2 regions of the Chitinophaga sp. CCNWYY40 genome follow, and region 2 is predicted to be linked to the other one. Evidence: riboswitches for the same ligand, from Rfam matches in the RefSeq annotation. Region 2 holds a riboswitch; the other holds the start of a gene.
The links. Region 2 has a riboswitch for cobalamin ahead of metE (5-methyltetrahydropteroyltriglutamate--homocysteine S-methyltransferase). Riboswitches for the same ligand answer to the same signal wherever they lie in the genome.

Region 1 (4,410 bases), 180 kb from region 2:
TAAGAATTACTCTGAGGAGAAGTTAAGAAGCAAAACCTATGATTTCTATACCATCAGCAGGAAAATAAATTATACTGGTACGATGAGGTATGGACAGCATTACTATGATTTTCAGGAAGGTGCAATGGTTTTCCACGGACCCAATCAAGTCATTGTTTCTGAACTCGCAGACAACGTGAACTTACAAGGTTGGACAATGCTGATACACCCGGATTTTATAAGGGCTTATTCTTTGGCCGCAAAGATTACTCAGTTTGGCTTTTTTTCTTATGCTGTACATGAAGCTCTTCACCTCTCCGACAAGGAAGCAACAATTGTTGAAGAAGTAATGGACACTATCCGAAAAGAATATAGTTCGAGGATAGACGTTTATAGTCAAGATATACTTATCTCACAAATTGAGTTGCTGCTGAATTATTGTAACCGGTTCTACAATCGGCAGTTTATAACAAGGAAAACAGCAAACAGTGAATTGCTTATCAACTTTGAAAAGTTAATGAATGATTATTTTGAGGGAAATAATCTTTCCTTAAAAGGAATACCTTCTGTCCAGTATTTTTCCACCGAACTGAATATGTCTGCTAATTATCTAAGTGATATGCTTAGAAGCCTTACGGGTCAAAGCACACAACAGCATATCCATGATAAACTAATTGAAAAAGCCAAACATATCCTAACCTCTACCAATATGACGGTCAGTGAAATTGCTTATGAATTGGGTTTTGAATATCCGCAGTCTTTTAGTAAGCTTTTTAAGAAACAAACGAACATTACACCGCTTGAATTCCGTCAGTCATTTAACTGAATGTGAGTATCACATTTTGTATTGGTTTATTTAAGTGCCAAATAGCTTAAATCGCATAGCGTTACAGCCATTGGATTTAAAGATTAACTTCTGGTTAGATAACCAGAAGGAGTTTCGGAAAGCCTACACTTACCTTTATTAATTAAATCATTTTATGAAGAAACTATTTTATCACAGGATCATCTACAGGACTTGGCGGAGCAACAGCGATATTATTTGCTCCAAAGGTTGGAATGTAATTGCAACCATGAGAATTCCGCAAAAACAAGAAGGACTTATCATCAATATTTAATCGGCGAGGGTAGAATGGCATTTCCTTTAGGAACGCTTTATCACCCAAAGCGCCCTATCTGCTGATGCAGTTGCACAGTTTATTTTTGAAACCTCAACTGACGGCAAAAATCAACTGAGGTACGTTATTGGACAAGACGCTAGAATGCTTTTGTCGAAAAGACAAAAAGGATGAAACTTTTATGAACAATATAAAAACACAATTCGGAATTTAAAATGTATGTAATAGCAGGGCTGCCAGGTTCAAGTCTAAAATTACATCGGAAGGGTTAAGGCAGGAAGATTTCGATTTGAGTATGGCGGTAAATTAGACTTCTAGATAGAAAGGGAATTAATGGATGAATAATTGGGAAGCGAAAAAGAGAAGGTGTCTCACCATCCTGCTTTTAAAGTGGACATCTAAGCCCCACATAGATGTTCTGTCCCGTAAAAATTTTGAGGCACCCTCTCTTTATTTCATCCTCTACTCATGAAACACAGGCATGGCCGGGAAATACCATCCGTTGTAAGTGAGTGTTTTTTTCAGTGTAGCGGTAGTAGCGTCATACATCAGTACCCTGTTCACATCTCCGGTGAAAGAGCCATTCAATGTAGTCATTACCAGTTCATTTTTATCCTTGTTATACGCAGCACCGGCGCCATAGAAATATTGGCCGGAAGGCAGTGTGATAAAAGGAGATGCAAGCGATGCGGTGTTGCCAATGATATAGCGGTACAATTGGGTACCACCGGCAAAACCGTTGTTACGCACAATGTAAACAGCATTCTCCGTCGTAGAGGCAGTGATAGCCGCGTGGCGCCACGCTCCCCACGGAGACGGTACAGTGAAAGGCAGTTTCACGGCAGTGCGCACCAGTGTAGCGGGGTCTATGCGGATCAGGGAATCGGAGTTGGTAGCATATACGCCGCCATCTTTACCGGCAGCGAAGGCCAGGTTAGCCGCGCCGAATTTTTTTACTACAGCGTACGTGGTGCTGTTTAAAGCAACGATACCATCTGTTTGGGACAACACGAAAATATAGCTGCCGGCTTTTAACATATCACCGGTGTAACCGGCTACACCAGTTACTTTAGCGCCTACTGCAAGGGAAGGTAACGTAATGGGATATACGCCATCGCTTGCACTCAGCAGTCCGCGGGTGGCATCCACACCAATAAAGGCATGACCATCATTACCTGGCAGGGTAGTGATACGGCCGGTTTCAACCAGGCTGCCTGCATCTGTTACTACCAGTGGGCCGCCGGCTTTTACAACGATATACATTTTGCCGTTGAATACAGTGGCATACTGCAGGGTATTGGAAGGGCCACCCAATGCGCCTGTGGGGTTTTCTGCATGGTAAATATTGGAAACAAGACTATCGCCGCTGTAGGAATAGAAATGCAGATCGCCGGTACCATGACCAAACCATCCTTCGTTAGCGATAAAGAATCCATTGCCGTATTTACCGGCGATTAATGATGCCGTAACGCCGCCGGTACCCGCTTCGTTGGTACGTTGGCGTTCGAGGGGTTGTAAGGCATCATCTTTTTGACAGGAAGCAACAAACAGCATTAATGCTGCAGACAGAAAGGATAATAACTGTTTTTTCATATTTATTGTTTTGTTAAGAAAATACGACGCACTTTTCTCCGGGGTAAGAACCCTGGAAAAATGATCATAATACCGGTTATCCTCCCGGCATCACGCCTAAGGCTAAACGAAAAAGAATAACAGCGCATAAATGGCTGGCAGGCCTACATTCATGGCATTTCACCCGAAAGCGTTGAATGATCAATTACAAAAGGCAGGTCTTCTGGCTTACCTGCTTTTCCGGGACCTTCCCATCTGCCGGACAGGCAGACAGTGGTATGGAGTTCATCCGGAAAAACAATTTATCTGACGATAAATGCAGGATTACAGCTACGGGGATAGCTCCGGTTTTACACCGGATTCCCTTTTAATCCGCCGCGGGGCGGAACCAAATGCGGAGGCAAACCTACGGTAATTAGGTATAAATGCCAAAATGAAGTGGAGGAGGGTGTGGGCAATGGATGGATGGCTCCTTTATGGCCCGTATGTTGGCCCCTTTGTGGCCCCAATAAAAAAAGCGTGATACAATTCAACATTGCATCACGCTTTCGTAAAAAGCACGTATATAAAACTTATCCTTTCATCTGCCACGCCTTTGTTTTCGTAAACGCCCTCAATCCCTGGTGCGATAACGTTGCGCCAAAACCTGAATGCTTTCTGCCTGCCCACGGTAGTCCTGCTGTAACCCGGTCGCAGCAATTCCAGTAGCCGGTGCCTGCATTTACCTGTGAAAGAATTTCCTGCGCACGTTCCCCGTTGGAAGAGTATACCGAAGCAGTGAGCCCGTACTCCGTATCGTTCATCAGTTCGATGGCTTCTTTGTCACTGCTTACTTTCATGATGCCTATCACCGGACCAAAGCTTTCTTCCTGCATAATTTTCATGTTGTGATCCACATCTGTGAGGATGGTGGGCTCAAAGAAGTTGCCTTCATGCACAATGATATGGCCGCCAAGTTTCAGGGTGGCGCCTTTTGCACGCGCTTCCAGCACCTGGTTTTCGAGTACTTTTAGTTGTTCTTTCCTGGTGATGGCGCCAAAGTATACGCCGTCATCTGTGGGCAATCCCAGTTTCCAGGATTTAACTGCCTTTACAAATTCGGCTACATATTCGTCGTATACTTTTTCGTGTACGTAGATGCGTTCTACAGCGCAGCAGCTCTGGCCGTTGTTATAAAAGGCGCCATCGGCGGTAGCTGCGGCCACTGCTGCAATATCTTCGATATCGTCTGTTACATAAAGCGGATCTTTGCCGCCAAGTTCAAGTTGACAGGGCAACATCCTGGACGCTACTTTTTCATAGATGTATTTACCGGTTTTATAGGAGCCGGTAAAGAAGTAACCATCCACGCGCAGGTCCATCAGGTTTTCGCCGGTGGCTTTTCCACCAATGGCTATTTTGAAAGCATTTTGTTCAAGGCCGGCGTAATAGAAAAGTTTCTCTATTTCCATACCCGTGAGGGTAGCGTATTCCGAGGGTTTGTACAATACGGTGTTACCGGCCAGCAGCGCGGGAATAAAAACATTTACGCCTACCAGGTAGGGATAGTTCCAGGCAGAGATATTGCAGATAACCCCCAGTGGTTCGTAAGAGATTTTTTCCTTTAGTGTATCCGTATTGGTTACCCATTCGTCCGACAGGTACTTCTCTGCATTGTCCAGCATCCAGTTGATCCGGGCTACAGCGCCGTTGATTTCATTGCGCGATTGCTGCAATGGTTTTCCTGATTCGGAAGTAAGTA
Region 2 (4,410 bases):
CCAGTTCTACGGCTACTTCTTCATAGCTTTTGCTTTCTTCGCGGCATAGCCTGAACACCTTTTGCCGCTGAGGGGGCAATTGTGCAATGGCTTTATGGAGTAAAGATTCATATTGTTTCCATAATAAAGCGGTATCCGCATCTTCCGTTTGCTGCTGTAGTTCCTGCATTACCTGTAAACGGAGGGCGGCGTCGGCGCTGATCTTCTTCATCAGCTTAAATACATGATTCCGGGTAATACGGTACAGATAACCACTGAATGATAATTCAGGGTTGATCCGCTCCCTAATCTCCCAGATCTTTATAAACACTTCCTGCAGTGCATCTTCGGCCAGTTCCGGGATATTGATGAAGTGGAGAATATACGTGTAAAGTGAAGGGTAATACTGGTCATATAAGGTGATATACGCTTCAGTATCCCCTTGCTGCAGTCGTTGCAGCAGAACCGCTTCTTCATTGCTCACTGGATGCTCTATTTGATAACTAAAGTAAGCAATTGGCGGAAAATTTCTGCAAATTTTTGCGGAAAAGGAGGGGGAAGTGTTCCCCCTCCGCATGGTCGTCAGGAAAACAGGGGCGCATATTCAGTGGCAAATGCCGCGAAATCACGCGCCGGCTTCCCCGTTACGTCCATTACCGCTGTGGAAACAGCCGCTGCTTCGCCGCGGGCGTAATGGGCATAGTCTTCAATAAGCCCCTCCGCCTGCCAGGCGGGAAATCCTGCGTGCAAAAGGGCGGGCAGCAGTTCCGCATCGGTAACGTTGATGTAGCGGATGGTACGCCCCAATGCGTGTGACAGGCTTTCGGCCAGCGCTGCATGGGTGAGCGGTTGTGGCCCGGTGATATCATAGGTTTTGCCTTCATGCCCGCTGGTGGTGAGGGCGGCAGCAGCAACGGCGGCAATGTCGCGGGTGTCTACCACGCTGATGGAAGCATTGCCGGCGGTGGCAAAGAATTTATTTTGCGTGGCAATTGTTTCGCGGAAGCCCAGCAACCCCTGCATAAATAAATTGGGCCGCAGGAAAGTGTAGGCCATACCGGATAAGCGGATCTCTTCTTCTACGGCGGCATGGTACCGTAAAAAACGTACGGGCGATTGCGCAGCTGCATGAAGCTGGGAGAGCTTTACGATATGTGGTAACCCGCTTTTAACAGCAGCGGTTACAAAATTGCTTTGCAGTTTCCCTGCTTCTTCAGAAGAATTGGTGAGCAGGAAAGCGCGTTCTATACCTTTCAGTGCAAGGGCTAAGCTGTTTGCATTGTTAAAATCGCCGGTTACTATTTCAGCGCCGGGTAAGGCGGCGATCGTGTTTGCGAGATGGTCTGTTGTACGCACCATGGCGCGGAACGGAACGCCCTGTGCAGATAAATGTTTGGCCAGTGTAGTACCAATATGCCCGGTAGCGCCGGTGATCAGAATATTTGCCTGTTTCATAGCTGTTTGTTTTTATGATGTAAAACTCGGCTTTCCGCCAGGCAGGAAATTGTAAGAAAACGAAACGGATTTGATAGTTGCGGGGATTTACTATCTTCGCCCCCGGTTCTTTATGTATTACTAATCGAAGCAAATAATGGTTCCCGCTGAAAAGCGGGATTAAAAGGGAACTGTGTGTAAATCACAGGCTGTCCCGCAACTGTAAGCTTCCGGCAGCGTAATGCTGCAACTGGTAAATAATATGCCACTGTTCCTGACAGGAATGGGAAGGTGTTTACCAGCGGAGCAAGCCAGGAGACCTGCCTTTATTTCACTTTGACAATGCTTTCGGGGATTGAAGCGTGTCAGGTTTCGGTATCGGTAATTACTAAGAACAGGCGTATGCATGATTACATCATGCGCTTGTTCCTGTATGTATACCATGCCTTCTCCTTCCGTATATATCTTCTCAAAAACATTGCTGTACTATATAAAAGAGCGTGAACGTCATGTATCACCTTTTAAACAATCAGTAATGATTATCCACAACTTAGGCTATCCGAGGATAGGTAGCCAGCGTGAATTGAAAAAAGCCTGCGAAAGCTACTGGACAGGCAAAATTACCCTCGATGAATTACAGGCAACCGCCCGTAATATCCGTTTACAAAACTGGGCGTTGCAGCAACAGAAAGGGATCGACTGGATTCCCTGCAATGATTTTTCCTTCTACGACCAGGTGCTGGACACTGCCCTGATGGTAGGCGCTGTACCACAGCGTTACCGCACCTTACAGGAAAAAAAGATCCGGGAAACAGACCTGCTTTTTGCAATGGCGCGCGGCTACCAGCGTGATGGCGACGATATCACCGCAATGGAAATGACGAAATGGTTTGATACCAACTATCACTATATCGTTCCTGAATTTACAGCCGACCAAACATTTCATTTCTTCTCCCGCAAAGTAACCGACCAGTTCCTCGAAGCAAAAAAAGAAAACTATGCTGCCAAGCCGGTGATCCTCGGTCCTGTATCTTTCCTGTTACTCGGAAAAGAGAAAACGGCTGGCTTCAACCGTTTATCACTGATTGATAAACTGCTGCCGGTATACCTCGAAGTGCTGTCGCAGCTCATCAAAGCCGGCGCTGAAGTAGTGCAGCTCGATGAGCCCTGCCTGTCGCTGGACCTGGATGAAGCGGCCCTGCAGGTATTTATCGATACCTATGCGCAAATTCACGCGACCTTCCCGCAACTGCATATTCTCCTGGCTTCTTATTTTGAATGCTATGGAAAGAACCTGCCGGTAGCGCTGGCATTGCCGGTGCAAACATTGCATCTCGACCTCGTGCGTTGCCCGCTGCAACTGGATGATATCCTGGAAACAGCCATTGCCAATACTTCTTTACACCTCTCGCTGGGCGTAGTGGATGGCAGGAATATCTGGAAGAATGATTATACACGATCTTTACAGCAGATACAAAAGGCAGTAAGCGTGTTGGGAAAAGACCGTATTGCCATTGCGCCTTCCTGCTCATTGCTGCATGTGCCGTGCGACCTTGATAACGAAACAGCCCTTTCTCCCGAAATTAAAAACTGGATGGCCTTTGCCAAACAGAAATTGCAGGAGCTGAAAGACCTGCGTGATATCGTGAACGGCAACACTGCATTGCTGGACACCAACAAAGCGGCTATTCATAACAGGGCCACGTCGCCACTCATTCACCGCAAGGAGGTGAAAGACCGGGTAGCGGCATTTACCGCTGCAGATGCACGCAGGAACAGTACGTTCCCGGTACGTCAAAACATCCAGCAGCAACAGTTTGGGCTTCCGCTGTTTCCCACTACCACTATCGGGTCGTTCCCGCAAACAGATGACATCCGGCAGTTAAGGGCGCGTCTGAAAAAAGGAGAGCTGACTACTGAACAATATGAAGCCGCCATTGAAAAAGCCACCATAGAAGTGATCCGCTGGCAGGAAGAAATTGGCCTGGATGTACTGGTACATGGCGAGTTTGAGCGAAATGATATGGTAGAATATTTCGGGGAACAACTGCAGGGATTCCTGTTTACAAAAAATGGCTGGGTACAGAGTTACGGCAGCCGTTGTGTAAAACCACCGGTTATTTTTGGAGATGTAAGTCGCCCGGCAAACATGACCGTGCGCTGGAGCAGCTTTGCACAGGCGCATACCGATAAGCTGATGAAAGGCATGCTCACCGGACCTGTTACCATTTTGCAATGGTCTTTTGTAAGAGACGACCAGCCGCGTTCTACCACCGCCAACCAGATTGCATGGGCGATCCGCGACGAAGTAGTGGCGTTGGAGCAGGCAGGCATTAAAGTGATCCAGATAGATGAACCGGCTATCCGGGAAGGCTTACCTTTGCGTAAAGAAAACCGCGCAGCCTACCTGGAATGGGCGGTACAGGCGTTCCGTATTTCCGCCAGCGGCGTAAAGGATGAAACGCAGATTCATACGCACATGTGTTACAGTGAATTCAACGATATCATTGAGCATATTGCCGCGATGGATGCCGATGTGATTACCATCGAAACTTCCCGTTCGCAGATGGAGTTACTGGATGCTTTTGCCGGTTTTAAATATCCTAACGAGATAGGACCCGGTGTATACGACATCCATTCTCCCCGCCAGCCGTCTGCGGAAGAAATGATTTCACTGCTGGAGAAAGCCGCTGTTACGCTGCCAGCCCGCAACCTGTGGGTAAACCCTGATTGCGGTTTGAAAACCCGTAAGTGGCCGGAAACAAAAGCGGCATTGTCGAATATGGTCCGGGCAGCGGAAGTGATGCGCGAAAAAGCATCTTTATAAAAAAGAAAAACAGTACAAACATGACTATAGAAGAAAAAATTCTTCATTCGGAAACCCGGATCTTTAAAGCCGTATTTCCCAGTACTACCAACCATTACGATACGTTGTTCGGCGGCACGGCCATGTCGCTCATGGATGAAGTGGCGTTTATTACGGCTACCCGTTTTGCA

Region 1: another riboswitch for cobalamin. It lies ahead of V7S65_RS00080 (DUF5074 domain-containing protein); the one in region 2 lies ahead of metE (5-methyltetrahydropteroyltriglutamate--homocysteine S-methyltransferase).

Annotation. Positions count from the first base shown of each region.
Region 1 is NZ_JBBHLF010000001.1:20,145-24,554, forward strand. It holds gene V7S65_RS00075 (helix-turn-helix domain-containing protein) at 1-805, shown strand, start outside; gene V7S65_RS00080 (DUF5074 domain-containing protein) at 1,560-2,690, opposite strand; cobalamin riboswitch at 2,866-3,077, opposite strand; gene V7S65_RS00085 (aldehyde dehydrogenase family protein) at 3,242-4,410, opposite strand, start outside.
Region 2 is NZ_JBBHLF010000001.1:203,817-208,226, forward strand. It holds gene V7S65_RS00830 (RNA polymerase sigma factor) at 1-463, opposite strand, end outside; gene V7S65_RS00835 (SDR family oxidoreductase) at 562-1,434, opposite strand; cobalamin riboswitch at 1,555-1,755, shown strand; gene metE (5-methyltetrahydropteroyltriglutamate--homocysteine S-methyltransferase) at 1,949-4,240, shown strand; gene V7S65_RS00845 (acyl-CoA thioesterase) at 4,261-4,410, shown strand, end outside.